4 regions of the Streptomyces sp. NPDC001508 genome follow, and region 3 is predicted to be linked to each of the others. Evidence: riboswitches for the same ligand, from Rfam matches in the RefSeq annotation. Region 3 holds a riboswitch; each other region holds the start of a gene.
The links. Region 3 has a riboswitch for cobalamin ahead of ABT245_RS19995 (prenyltransferase/squalene oxidase repeat-containing protein). Riboswitches for the same ligand answer to the same signal wherever they lie in the genome.
Positions count from the first base shown of each region.

Region 1 (3,422 bases), on a different contig from region 3:
CCGCCCGCCGTGGTAGCCGCGCGCGCTCAGTTCGCCCACGGCCCTGCCCAGCAGCACGACCTGACTGCTCTGTTCCCCGCCGGGCTTGAGCAGCACCGGGTTCATCAGCGCGGTCGGCTCGATCCGGCACGCCTGGGCCTGCATGGCCTGGGCCCGCCCGATCTCGGCGCCCTCCCGGGTGACGAACGAGTTCAGCGACATGTTCTGCGCCTTGAACGGCGCGACCTTGACCCCCTGCCGCACCAGCCACCGGCAGATTCCCGCGGTGACCACGCTCTTGCCGGCGTCGGAGGTGGTGCCGGCGACGAGGAGACCCCCACCGGTCATGACCCGTGTCCCTTCGCGGTGAGGCGCGCGGCGGCCACCACGCCGAGGGCGAGCAGGCCGACCCGGCGGGAGAGCCGTACGGCACGTTCGATGTCCGCGACGGCGACGGCACGGCCGCCGCCGTTGAGCACGGCCCGGTGCTCGACGCGCCCCCCGTACGAGAGGGTCCCGCCGAGCCGCACCCCCAGCGCCCCCGCGAAAGACGCTTCCACGGGACCGGCGTTGGGGCTCGGATGCCGGCGGGCGTCGGCCCGCCACGCCCGTACGGCGCCCCGCGCATCGGGCCCGCAGACGGCGGCGAGCACGGCGGTGAGCCGGGCCCCCGGCCAGCCGGCGACGTCGTCGAGCCGCGCCGCGGCCCAGCCGAACCGGCGGTGGCGCGGCGAGCGGTGCCCGACCATCGCGTCGAGGGTGTTCACGGCCCGGAACCCGACGAGCCCGGGCACCCCGGCCAACGCCCCCCACACCAGGGCCCCGACGACCGCGTCGGAGGTGTTCTCGGCCACGGACTCCACGACCGCACGGGCGATCCCGTCGGCGTCCAGGGCCTGCGGGTCCCGCCCGCACAGATGCGGCAGCCGTGCCCGGGCCGCCGCGACGTCCCCCGTGCCGAGGGCCCGCCCGATCGCCCGGGCCTCCCGGGCGAGCGAAGTGGCGCCCACCACCGCCCAGGTGGCGGCCCCGGTGAGCGCTACGGAGGCGGCGGGGGAGGGGCGTACGGTCCGCTGGGCCACGGCCGCGAGGGCCGCGGCGCCGCCGACGCACACGGCGGTGTGCACGGCTCCCCACCCGCGGTGGTCCCGCCACAGCGCCCGCTCCGCCGCGCCGGCCGCACGCCCGAACACGGCGACCGGATGCCCGCGGCGCGGATCGCCGACGAGCAGGTCACCGAGGAGGCCGAGGGCGGCGCCGTACGCGAAGACGCGCTCGGCACGCACCGGCTCAGCCGGCCGTGGGGTCGGGAAGCGACCTGGTGCTGTACCTCAATGCGCAGCCGAGCATGGCGATATGTCCTCACTCAGGGTGTCCACGCCCTGGTTCGACGAGACCGGCGGTGAGAGTTCCTGGCTCCCGGGAAGTTCTTTCCCGGTGACAGTGGCGGGACCGCGCCGGATTCGCACCGGCTTCCTCTCGTGCCGCCGTACATGGCTCCGGCAGTCCACCACGGCCCTGGAAGGGCCGTCAACTTGCCGTTGACCTGCGAGGGGAGAGTGTGCCGAGGCTCATACCGGCACCGTGGCACGCACGGTGCGGCACACGGAAGGCTCCCGCCCGGACCGGTCCGGACGGAAGCCTTCGTCGACCTCGGCGGGCGGCGGCCCCATGCCTAGGAGACTGCTGAAGATCTTGCTTTGACCGCCCGGCTTACCCCTGATTGCCGGTAAATGTCAATCGACCCAAAGCGGAGCAAGCCGGGCGCGATTTCAAGATTTGCAGGATGCTCCTAGGCGGTGATCAGGTGGATCCCGTAGGCCACCGCGGCGGCGCACGCCGCGAAGCAGGTGTACGCGGCGGTCAGCGCGAGGCCGGCGGATCCGCCCCGGGCGGCGGCCCGTTCGCGGCGCGACAGGCCGGCCACGCCGAGGGTGAAGACGGCCACCAGCGCCACGGTGACCGCGAGACTGACGCCGAAGACGGAGCCGAGGGCCGCCCAGTCGATCTTCATGCAGATGCTTCCTTGGGTACCGGAGGGAGGGGGTGGGGGAGGGGGCCGTACGGTCAGACGGCGGCGGCCGGCGGTACGGCCTGGTCGGCGACGGCCGGGCCCGCGGACACCGGCGGAGACGGGATCGTGGCCGTCAGATTCTCGGCCGGGGTACCCACCGCCGGAGGTGCCACGGCGGCGATCGCGGCGGTCACCACACCGGCCGGCTCGCCGGTGTCATTGACGTTGCTGTGGTCGACGACCTCGCGCCGGGACACCTTCCAGATCGCGGCGGCGGCTGCGACCAGGAAGACGGCCACACACCCGGTGCCCCAGTCGCCGAGATCCGTGACGGTCTCCGCGAGCGCGCCGACCAGCGCGGCGGCCGGCAGCGTCAGCGCCCAGGCGACGACCATCCGGGTCGCCGTGGACCAGCGGACCACGCCGCCCTTGCGGCCCAGACCCGCGCCCATCACGGAACCGGAGACGACATGCGTGGTGGAGAGGGAGAAGCCGAGGTGCGAGGAGGCCAGGATGGCGGTCGCCGCACTGGTCTGGGCGGCGAAGCCCTGCTGCGGCCGAAGGTCGGTCAGGCCCTTGCCCATCGTGCGGATGATGCGCCAGCCGCCGAGGTAGGTGCCGAGGGCGATGGCGAGGCCGGCGGAGAGTATGACCCAGGTGGGAGGGTTGGAGCCGGGGGCGAGGGCGCCGCCGGCGATCAGTGCCAGGGTGATGATGCCCATCGTCTTCTGGGCGTCGTTCGTGCCGTGGGCCAGGGAGACCAGGCCCGCGGAGGCGATCTGGCCGGCCCGGTAGCCCTTCTCGGCGGCCCTGCCGTCCGCCTTCGCGCCGAGCCGGTACGACAGGCGGGTGGCGAGCAGCGCCGCCACGCCCGCGACGACCGGCGCGGCGAGCGCCGGGATGAGGACCTTGGTGACGAGCGCGTCGCCGTGCACGGCGCCCGCGCCGGCGGAGGCCACGGTGGCGCCGATCAGGCCGCCCATCAGGGCGTGCGAGGAACTGGAGGGCAGGCCCACCAGCCAGGTCAGCAGGTTCCAGAGGATCGCGCCCACCAGGGCGGCGAAGATGACCTCGGGACGGATGCCGGTCTCGTCGACGAGACCTTTGGAGATCGTGTTGGCGACCTCCACGGAGAGGAAGGCGCCCACCAGGTTGAGTGCGGCCGACATGGCCACCGCGACCTTGGGCTTGAGCGCACCGGTCGAGATGGTCGTGGCCATCGCGTTGGCGGTGTCGTGGAAACCGTTCGTGAAATCGAACGCGAGTGCGGTGATCACCACAATCGCGAGGATCAGCGAGAAGCTTTCCATTTACCCAGGCAATCGTTCGAAGTCATTGGCCGGTTGAACGTAGGCAACCTGGATGAACGGAAGGTGAACTGAGGAGGGATTCATGGTGTCGCCGACGGCGCTCCCGCGGTGGCCGCCGT
Region 1 covers NZ_JBEPAP010000027.1:57,522-60,943, reverse strand. The annotation lists gene ABT245_RS23820 (cobyric acid synthase) at 1-327, opposite strand, end outside; gene ABT245_RS23815 (cobalamin biosynthesis protein) at 324-1,265, opposite strand; cobalamin riboswitch at 1,367-1,506, opposite strand; gene ABT245_RS23810 (hypothetical protein) at 1,772-1,993, opposite strand; gene ABT245_RS23805 (inorganic phosphate transporter) at 2,047-3,303, opposite strand.
Region 1: another riboswitch for cobalamin. It lies ahead of ABT245_RS23815 (cobalamin biosynthesis protein); the one in region 3 lies ahead of ABT245_RS19995 (prenyltransferase/squalene oxidase repeat-containing protein).

Region 2 (3,422 bases), on a different contig from region 3:
CCGCGCCGGTGGACGCCCCGGAGGACACCCCGAGCACGAACGGGTCGGCGAGCGGATTGCGCAGCAGGGACTGCATGACCGCTCCGCACACCGCGAGGCCCGCGCCGCAGAGGCCGGCCAGCAGGGTGCGGGGCATGCGCAGGTTCCATACGATGCCGTCCCGCAGCGGCGCCAACGTGCTGTCGCCGAAGCCGAGATGGGCGGCGACGCAGGCCCAGACGTCGGCCGTGGAGATGTCGGCGGGGCCGATGGTCACGGCGAACGCCACCGAAGCGGTCACCGCCAGCAGCCCGCCGGCGGTCAACAGCGAGGCGCGGAGGTTCACTTGGCGAGCCCGAGGTGACGCAGTCCGGCGGCGACCCGTTCGATCCCCTCGACCGTGCGGATGGAGGGGTTCATGGCCTGCCCGCTGAGCAGGATGTACCGCTTCTTCCTGACGGCGGTGAGATTGCGGGTGGCGGGGTCGGTCTCCAGGAAACGGATCTTGGCCTTGGCGGTCTCGGCCGTCTGGGACCTGCGGGTCAGGTCGCCGAGCACGATGACGTCCGGGTCGCGGTCGGCGACGGTCTCCCAGTTGATCTGGGGCCACTCGTCGTGGGTGTCGGCGAACACGTTCCGGGCGCCGACGGCCCGGGTGATGACGCCGGGGGCGCCGCAGCAGCCGGCCAGATAGGGCGACTGGGAGTTGGCGAACCAGTACATGAGGGAGACGCCGGAGGCGTCGAGGCCGTCGGTGGCCGCCCGCACCCGCTCCTTGAGGCGTGCGATCAGCCGGTCTCCGCGTTCGTCGACGCCGAACGCGCGGGCCAGGTCGCGTATCTCGCCGTACACGGTGTCGAGGGTGAGCGGGGCGCTGCGGGAGCCGTCGCCGCCGCTGGCGTTGTCCTTGCCGGCGGCGCAGTCGGACGGGGAGACGTACGTGGGCACGCCCAGCTTCTCGAACTGTTCGCGGGTGGCGACGCCGCCCTGGCCGAGGGTCGAGACGAACGAGGCGGTGACGAAGTCGGGTTCGGCGTCGAGCACCTTCTCGAAGGAGGGGTTGTTCTCGGCGAGCCGGGGCACGGACGCGTTGGCCTTCTCCAGGCCCTTCATCACCGGGTCGGTCCAGGTGGCGGTGCCGGCGAGACGGTTCCCGAGGCCGAGGGAGAGCAGGATCTCGGTGCTGCCCTGGTTGAGGGAGACGGCGTGTTCGGGGGCCGACGTCAGGGTGACCGGATGGCCGCAGTTGTCGATCGTGCGGGGGTAACCGGCGGCGGAGCGGCCGGAGTCCGGGGCGGAGCGGCCGGCGCCGCCGCACGCGGTCAGCAGCAGCGCGGGGGTGAGCAGGAGCAGGGTGGGACGGAACGTGGAACGGAGCACGGGCATGCCTCGGGTGTCGGGGCTCGTACGCGGAGCCTGGCCTACGGACGTCCTCCGCGCGCGGGCGCGGAGGTGCCAGCAGGTCTTCGGACTCGAGTTCGTCCGGACGGGGCGCCTTCCCGGTACGGCCCCGCACCGGCCTCGCGGCCGGTCCGAACCCCTCCCAGTGGCTTGGTGTGCCCTGCCCGTCCCCCTCACCGCTGCGCGTCAGTTCCGGATTCGCACCGGATTCCCTGGCCTCGGATGTGGCACGACTGGCCCGGTCAGGCTACCAAGATCGCCCGCCGGCCCGGACCCGGCCCCGTCTCCCGGACCGGACCCCGTCCCCGGGCCGGGACCATCCCCGGGCCGGGCGCCCGCGTCGGCCACCTCAGCCACCTCAGCCGCCTCGGCCACCCCGGCCATGCCGGCATCGGCGTGCCGGGCCGCCTCCTGACACCGGCACTTCGGCCCGGGTGGGACGTCGCGCCTCACCCCGGTCCGTCGGCGGGTTCCGCGGGCGGGCTCCCGGCGCAGATCCACTCGTGCACGACGGCCGAGGACAGGCCGCCGTCGGCGGCTATGACGTGCTCGGGCACGCCGGTGAGCCAGGCCGCGAGCACGGCCCGGCGCAGGTCGGCGGCGCGGGTGGCGAGGCCGGTCCGGTACGCGTCCGCGGAGCCGACGACGAGCTTGGGGGCGTCCTCCGCGAGGCGCCGGGCGGCGCGGCGGACGGTGCGTCGTGCGCTCTGGGTGTCGAGGTCGTTCATGCCGCCGTCGCCTTCCCTTCCGTGCCGAGCGAGCCATGGTCCGGGTGCCGGTACAGGTCCCGCACTCCGGACTCCGGGAAGAGCCGGACGATGAGCCGTTCCAGGCGGCGGGCGAGGTCACCGCCGCGGCCGACGCGGGCGTGCGCAGTGCGGCGGAGGCGGGCGCGCACAGCGAAGCGGAGGCGGGGGCGCCCGCTGCGGCGGGCGCGGGCGTGCACAGCGCTGGTGTCCTCGCCGTCGCGCCGCACCGGTAGCCCGCGCTGGCTCGGCCTCACGCAGAGGTACGGCCCCGGCCGACCGGCGGCGGCCGAACACCGCCGTGTGGCGGCCGTGTCGAGACCACAAACGCTCCCGGCGCCGAGGAAGCCGATACCGGACACCGCGCAGGAGACGACGCCGACGGCGAGGCGGAGGGCGAAGTCGGAGGTGGTCGGGTTCGCCATGGGTACCTCCCCTTCCCCGTCGCGGCGGGGCAGGTCGAGGGCATGGCAGCCGCCGTGCGGGGCGGGAGGCTACCGGGTGCCCGAGGAGCGGGGGGACATGGGGCTGCGGGGCCTTGCGCGGCCCGGACTACTGCTGCTGCGATCCATGTCGCTCACCTCCTCCTCGGTCGACGGGCACCCGGCCCTCCGGGCTTCCGGCACCTCCAGAGTTGCACAGCGACGCAACTTCTGCCCACCCGCAAGGAGAAGGCCGCCGTCGATTTCCGGCCACGCGGCGCCCCCTCACTAAACTGGCACGCACGCGACAAACTGGCACGCGTCCGAGGGCATCCGGCTCCGTCCCGGCCCGCCGGCGCCGCGTGCCCGTCCTGGAGGACGGCCGCCCCCGCCCGGCCGGATCCTCGCCCATCGGCCCGGCCGGGGTCTTCGTCGACTGATCGGATGCGGGTGCACGAGGTGCCGCCAGAGCCGACCGGTCCCGCACCGTCCGGGGCCGCGCCCATGACCGGACAGACCGCGTGCGGCGCGGGTCCGCGCAGCCCGCTGCGCGCCTTCCTGCGGACCGAGACCGGCAGCGCCGCCGTGCTGCTCGGCGCGGTGATCGCGGCCCTCGTCTGGGCCAATGTCTCCCCGGGCGGCTATGCGTCGTGGTGGCGGACGGACATGTCGCTGACGATCGGTTCGGCCGGTGTGTCGCTGGAGCTGCGCGAGTGGGTGAACAGCGGTCTGATGACGCTGTTCTTCTTCGTCGTGGGTCTGGAAGCCCGCCGCGAGGTCGATGTCGGGGAACTGCGCGAGCGGCGCCGCCTGGTGCTCTCGGTGGTCGCCGGGGTCAGCGGCATGCTCGTACCGGTCGCGATCTACCTCGGCT
Region 2 covers NZ_JBEPAP010000017.1:95,015-98,436, forward strand. The annotation lists gene ABT245_RS17880 (FecCD family ABC transporter permease) at 1-325, opposite strand, end outside; gene ABT245_RS17885 (ABC transporter substrate-binding protein) at 322-1,365, opposite strand; cobalamin riboswitch at 1,420-1,633, opposite strand; gene ABT245_RS17890 (hypothetical protein) at 1,830-2,108, opposite strand; gene ABT245_RS17895 (hypothetical protein) at 2,105-2,551, opposite strand; gene nhaA (Na+/H+ antiporter NhaA) at 3,053-3,422, shown strand, end outside.
Region 2: another riboswitch for cobalamin. It lies ahead of ABT245_RS17885 (ABC transporter substrate-binding protein); the one in region 3 lies ahead of ABT245_RS19995 (prenyltransferase/squalene oxidase repeat-containing protein).

Region 3 (3,422 bases):
GACGCGATCCACGCCAGGGCCCTGTCGACAGCGGCCTCCGCCTTCTGCCCGCCGGCCAGGTCCAGGGCCATGGCGGCGATCGCGGTGGAGTCGACGTCGGAGTCGTCGGTGGCGGGGATCAGGCTCGGCCAGGCACCGGTGTCCTGCTGGAGGCTCTCCAGGTAGGCGATCGCCTCCTCGGGCTTCTCCCCCGCCCTCAACTGCGCCATGACGGCGAGGGACTGGGCGAACACCGACGGCGCGTAGCGGTAGGCACCCTTGGCCGCGCAGGAGCGGTCCGGAGCGGTGCTCGGCTTGGCGCATACGGACTCATCGAGCGCGGCGATCAGGTCGCGCCCGGCGAAGTCGCGCGGGTTTCGGCCGACGGCTTCGGCGAGCAGGGCGGTCTTGCCGAGGGAACCGCCGGCGGCGTAGGCGGTGCCGACGCCCGTCCAGTCGTTGACGGTGCGGCCCTCGCCGTCCTTCCCCTTCTGGTCGAGGAAGTCGACGATGCCGCGCAGCTTGGCGTTGTTCAGGCCGGTGGCGGCCAGGGCGTAGGCGCCGTCGATGGTGAGGCCGAAGTCCGCCCGCGAGGTGGCGGGTCCGGAGGTGTAGTACAGGCCCTGCTTGAGGTTGGTCGCGCTGGTGAGGTAGGCAACCCCCTTCTTCAGGTCGGGGCCAATGCCCGGCGCGGGCGTGGCCGGCGGGGAGGTGGGGGTCGTCGGCGGATCGGTGGGTTCGGTCTTCTTCGTCGTGAGGGTGGCCAGGCTCGTGCCGGTGCCTGCGAGGACGGCGGGCGGGGTCGGGTAGAGGGCCGGGTCGGTGGCGCCCTCTTCGAACCCGAAGCCTCCGCCGGTCAGTTGCTGCCGGGACAGCCAGCCGACGGCCGCCTCCGCGCGGGCGGTGTTGCCGAGCGCGTGCAGTGCCTGGGCGGCGTAGGCGGTCGCGTACACGCTGCCGGTGGTGGCGCCCGTGTAGCCGGGGAAGGAGCCGTCCGTGCGCTGCACTGTGGTGAGGTAGGTGCGGGCCTTGGCGACGGTGTCGTCGTGGCCGCCCGCCCGGTGCAGGACGAGGGCGACCAGGCCGGTGGTGGCGGGGTCGCCGTCGCAATACTCGCCGGGGCGGATGAGGATGCTGGTGATGCCGCCGTCGGTGCACTGGAGCTGGGTGAGCCGGTCGACCGTCTCGGCGGGCGGGGTCACCGCGGCACGCAGCAGGGCCAGGACGGACAGGGCCTGTCCCTCGGCGTAGCCGGCGTTGCGGAAGTCGCCCTTGGCAGTGCAGCCAGGGATGGGCTCGCCGGACTCGGGGCCCGCCGCGCACACGTTCTTGGTCAGGTCGCCGACGAGGTCGTGGCCGCCGAAGGCGCGCGGGTCGCCTTCGGTGCTCTCGGCGAGGAGGGCGAGCCGGGCGGCTGCGGTGGCGTCGGGGGCCTGGCCGGTGCCGGACGGGTAGGCGTAGTCGACGGTGTGGGCGGCGAGGAAGGCGGTGACCTTGTCGAGTCCGGTGCTGTCGCCGTCGACGGCGGCAAGGGCGTAGGCCGTCTCCGTCGTCAGCAGGTGGTCGGGGGTGTCGGCGCCGTCGTCGACGACGCGCTCGCCGTCGGTGAGGCGGCCCTTGAGCCAGGCCACGGCGGCCTTCGTGTCGATCTGGCCAGGTCCCCCGGTGGGCGTGCCGCCGGGATCGGGTGTGCTGTCCCCGCCCGCGCGGACGTCATCGGGGGTGAAGGTGGGCTTGCCCGTGCTGCCGCCGATGTCCGTGCCGCCGTAGGCCCAGGCGTCGACGTCGCCGTCCCCCAGTTTGCGGTCCATGGCGCCGTACTGGCTGTAGGTCCAGTCGTCCTGGCCGGGCGAGGCGGTCCAGTAGGACCAGTACGCGGTGGCGGGCGGGGTCAGGACGCAGGACTCCTTGTCCGCGGTCGGGTACTGCGTCCCGGAGTTGAAGGAGCCGTATCCGATGCGGCAGATGAAGCCGGGGCCGTCGTGCTCGGTTCCGGTGGTGGTGAACCCGGCGTCGTGGAGCAGGTCGTAGCCGGTGGTCGGGGTGGTGTCGCAGCCGCGCTGAACGGTGCCGCCGAAGGGGCCGAAGTCGACGGCGACGATCGCGCCCTTGGTGGCGGTGCAGTCGCCGACAGGGTCGGCGCTCGCGGGCGTCGTCGTGAGGAAGGTCACGCAGGCGGCCAGCACCGCCAGCCACGACGCCACCATCGCTGTCAGGGCTCTGGGGCTGCTCGCCGCCCGCCCGTCTCTTCGCTTCTGGTTCCCCACCCACGGTCCCTCGTTGTGTGGCAGACGCGCACAGACGTGGCTGAGGGGCCTCCGCCGCACGAGGCAGGCCCGTGCCGGGGAAGGCTGGTCGCACCACGCCGTAGTCCGCGACGGCGTCTGTTGCTGAAGAACACGCTCCAGGCATTCCGGCTCGCCCGGCACTCGCCGGGCCTACGGTTGCGGGTCAGCGCCGGGATTCGACCGGCTTCCCCTGGAACTTCTTGCGTATCAGCCGGATTCGAACATGGTTCACAGACACCGTCAAGGTGGGGTACAGGCCACACCTGGAGTCGGCCGGACGCCTGCTGGCGACGGGCAGGCGCCTGGGGTACCGTCCCGCACTGCCGAGTGGGGGAACCCGGTGGGAGTCCGGGGCTGACGCGCAGCGGTGTGGGACGGCAGGGGGCCGTCCCGAGCCCGAATGCCCAAGCGGCGCAGCACCTTTGGAAGCCGATCCACGCGTCCCGGACGGCGGCCCCACCCACCGCAGGAGGGTTCGGCCGGCGTCCTTTTCACCAAGGAGCAGGCCATGTCCCGTCGTTGCGCCCTCACCGTCGCCGCCGCCCTCGGCGCCTTCGCGCTGACCACGCTGCCCGCGGCGGCGACCTCCACCCCGGCCCAGATCGCCACCTCGAAGACGAACGGCGTCACCTACCTCAAGTCCCTTCAGGCCGCAGACGGTTCGTACGCCGGATCGGGGCTGTCCAACGAGTGGGCGTTCAGCGCCTTCGCCGCGGCCGGGACCGCCGCCGTGGACGTCGCACCGGGCGGCGACACCAGCAAGAACGCCCGAGCCGTCTACCGCAACCTGCTCTCCACCAGCGGCTGGCCCTCCTCCTCCCCCGTCGTGACCGACTACGAGCGCGCCACGCTCAACGCCTACGCCGCCGGCATCGACCCGGCCCGCGTCTCCGCCTCCCGCAACCTGATCGCCGACACCTACGCCTACTGGCAGACCGCCGAGGCCGGCTACTTCGGCCCCTCCGCCAACTTCAACGGCACCGTCTTCGCCGCCCTCGCCCTGAACGGAGCGAAGACCCAGTCCGGCCAGACCCGCATCCCCCAGGCGCTGCGCGACGCGATCATCACCCGCCTGCGCGCCAACCAGCACAACGACGGCGGCTGGAACTACAGCAAGGCCGAGGGCAACGCCACCCAGCTCGCCGCCGCCAGCGA
Region 3 covers NZ_JBEPAP010000020.1:103,647-107,068, reverse strand. The annotation lists gene ABT245_RS19995 (prenyltransferase/squalene oxidase repeat-containing protein) at 1-2,186, opposite strand, end outside; cobalamin riboswitch at 2,369-2,503, opposite strand; gene ABT245_RS19990 (prenyltransferase/squalene oxidase repeat-containing protein) at 2,776-3,422, shown strand, end outside.

Region 4 (3,422 bases), on a different contig from region 3:
GGTACGAGTTGACCTGGAGGAACTCACCGGAAAGCGTCTCGCGCTTGAAGAGGTTGGAGACCTGGGGCTCGATGCACTCGTAGACACCGGCGATGGACGCGATGGTCGCGGTGGGGGCGATGGCGAGCAGAAGGCTGTTGCGCAGGCCGGTCGTCGCGATCCGCGCCCGCAGCTTCGCCCAGCGCTCGGGCCAGGTGAACTCGACGCCGTAGTGGTCGGGGTGCAGGACACCCCGCGCGGTACGGGTCTTCTCCCAGGCGGGCAGCGGGCCGATGGGGGTCCCCCCTGCACCGGAGCCTGTCGTAGGCGCTTGGGGGCGCTCGGCGAGGTCGGCGGACGTCTCGTAGGCGGCGAGCATGATGCGCTCGGCGATCCGGGTGGACAGGGCCTTCGCCTCGGGGGAGTCGAAGGGCAGACGCAGCTTGAAGAAGACGTCTTGCAGGCCCATCACGCCGAGGCCCACCGGCCGCCACCTGGCGTTGGAACGGCCCGCCTGCTCGGTCGGATAGAAGTTGATGTCGACGACCCGGTCCAGGAAGGTCACGGCGGTGCGGACCGTCTCGTCCAGCCGCTCCCAGTCGACGCCCCCGCCGCTCACGAACGCGCCGAGGTTGACCGAGCCCAGGTTGCAGACCGCGGTCTCGCCGTCGTCGGTGACCTCCAGGATCTCCGTGCAGAGGTTGGAGGAGTGGACGACACTGCCCGGCTCGGCCGTCTGGTTGGCGGTGCGGTTGGCCGCGTCCTTGAAGGTCATCCAGCCGTTGCCGGTCTGCGCGAGGGTGCGCATCATGCGGCCGTAGAGGTCACGGGCCGGGATGGTCTTCTTCGCGAGCCCGGCCGCCTCCGCCGCGCGGTAGGCGGCGTCGAACTCCGCGCCCCACAGGTCGACCAGCTCCGGCACGTCCGACGGGGAGAACAGCGACCACTGCTCGTCGGCGTCGACCCGGCGCATGAACTCGTCCGGGATCCAGTGGGCGAGGTTGAGGTTGTGTGTACGGCGGGCGTCCTCACCGGTGTTGTCGCGCAGCTCCAGGAACTCTTCGATGTCCGAGTGCCAGGTCTCCAGGTAGACCGCCGCGGCGCCCTTGCGCCGGCCGCCCTGGTTCACGGCGGCCACGGAGGCGTCGAGGGTCTTCAGGAACGGCACGATGCCGTTGGAGTGCCCGTTGGTGCCGCGGATCAGCGAACCGCGGGAGCGGATGCGGGAGTAGGCGATGCCGATGCCGCCTGCGTGCTTGGAGAGGCGGGCGACCTGGTGGTAGCGGTCGTAGAGGGAGTCCAGCTCGTCCTTGGGGGAGTCGAGGAGGTAGCAGGACGACATCTGCGGGTGGCGGGTACCGGAGTTGAACAGCGTGGGGGAGGAGGGCAGGTAGTCGAGGCGGCTCATCAGCCGGTAGAGCGCGGCGACCTCGTCCACGGCGTGCGCGGAGTCCTTCGCGGGGAGGGTGTCGGCATCCCCGTCGGCGAGGCCGGCGGCAACGCGCAGCAGGAAGTGCTGGGGCGTCTCGATGACGTGGCGGGTCAGGGGGTGCCGGAGCAGATAGCGGCTGTGCAGCGTGCGCAGCCCGAAGTACCCGAAGCGGTCGTCCGCCGCGGTGTCGATCAGCGCGTCCAGCCGCTCTGCGTGCCGTCGTACGAAGGCGGCGGTGCGGTCGGCGATGAGCCCTTCCCGGTGCCCCACGGCGATCGACCCGGTGAACGAGGTGACGCCTTGTGCGGCGGCCTCGGCGCGGATGGAGAGGGCCAGCAGCCGGGCGGCCAGCCGGGAGTAGGCGGGATCCTCCGAGATCAGCCCGGCGGCCGCCTCGGTGGCCAGTTCCCGAAGCTCCGCGGCGGCAGCGTCGTCGGACCGCGCGGACCGGCCGCGCAGCGCAGCGGCGGCGACCCGGCCGGGGTCGGCGTCGGGGAGGTCGGCGGTCAGCTCGGTCAGGGTCCGCAGCAGCGCGGCACCGGGACCGTAGGTCTCCACCGGGGCCGCGGTCGCCTGGGCGGCTGAAGCCGGGTCGGCTGGCGCGATGGTCACGTGGGGCTCTCCCTCGCTCGGCACGGGGCCTTGCGGAGGGCAGGGGGCAGCACACGAGCGCGCACGGCGTCGCGTCCACCGGCCCATTCCACGAGGCCCGGACGTCAGAGCACCCGGGCCGGACGGCCGGGTGCGCCGTCGGCAGGTCCTCGGACTGAAGCCTGCATGCGGGTATGCGGGCATACGCGCATGAGTACACCGTTGCGGGACAGTTCCGGATTCACACCGGATTCCCCTGCGGCGACAGCGAGCATGAGCATACATCTAGTGCCGGGCCGTGGTGGCACCCCCAGATGTTGTGTCGTACGTCAACGGGCCGCCGTCGCCGGGGTTCGGCTTCGGCGGCCCGTCGCGGGGCGTGCGCGGGCGCCCTGCGCCCGCTGTGGGGGCGTGCTCTCAGCGCCCTGCGCCCGCCGTCGCGGGCGGAAGCTCCACCTGGACGCCCGCGTCGCCCGCGTCGGCCGTGTAGTCCTGCGGGCTTGTCTCGTCCACGCCCTCGGGAGCCTTCACGGCCTTCAGGACGAAGGTCAGGACGACGGTGACGAGGAGGTTGAGCACGAACGCTGTCATGCCGATGTAGCCGATCTCACCGATCCCGGGGATCTCCTCGGCCGAGCCGCCGAAGTGCTTCTGCGTCGGCGAGGCCACCCCGTAGGCGGCGACCGTGCCGTACACCATGCCGACCGCCCAGCCCGCGAGCAGCGCCCAGCGGTGGAACCAGCGGGTGAACAGGCCGCCGACCAGGGCCGGGAAGGTCTGCAGGATCCAGATGCCGCCCAGCAGCTGGAAGTTGATGGCGACCGTCTTGTCCATGGTCAGGACGAAGACCAGCGCGCCCACCTTCACCAGCAGCGACACGATCTTGGAGACCCGGGTCTCCTGATGGGCCGTCGCGTGCGGATTGATGAAGTCCTTGTAGATGTTGCGGGTGAACAGGTTCGCGGCCGCGATGGACATGATGGCCGCGGGCACCAGGGCGCCGATGCCGATCGCCGCGAACGCCACGCCCGCGAACCAGTCGGGGAACATGTCCTCGAACAGCTGGGGGATGGCCAGCTGGCCGTTGGAGACCTTGACCCCGGCCGCGATCGCCATGAAACCCAGCAGGCCGAGCAGGCCGAGCATCAGGGAGTACAGCGGCAGGATCGTGGTGTTGCGGCGGATCACCTCACGGCTGCGCGAGGACAGCGTCGCGGTGATCGAGTGCGGGTACATGAAGAGCGCGAGCGCGGAGCCGAGGGCCAGCGTGGCGTATGTCCACTGGCCCGCCTCCGGCGGGGCGAGCGCCCCGCGCGGCGCACCCGTCGCCGGATTGGTCTGGGCGAAGGCGTCGCCGGCCTTGGCGAAGATGCCGTCGAACCCGCCCAGCTTGACCGGGATGTAGATGATCGCCACCGCG
Region 4 covers NZ_JBEPAP010000004.1:245,069-248,490, forward strand. The annotation lists gene ABT245_RS06710 (ribonucleoside-diphosphate reductase subunit alpha) at 1-2,023, opposite strand, end outside; cobalamin riboswitch at 2,147-2,318, opposite strand; gene mctP (monocarboxylate uptake permease MctP) at 2,420-3,422, opposite strand, start outside.
Region 4: another riboswitch for cobalamin. It lies ahead of ABT245_RS06710 (ribonucleoside-diphosphate reductase subunit alpha); the one in region 3 lies ahead of ABT245_RS19995 (prenyltransferase/squalene oxidase repeat-containing protein).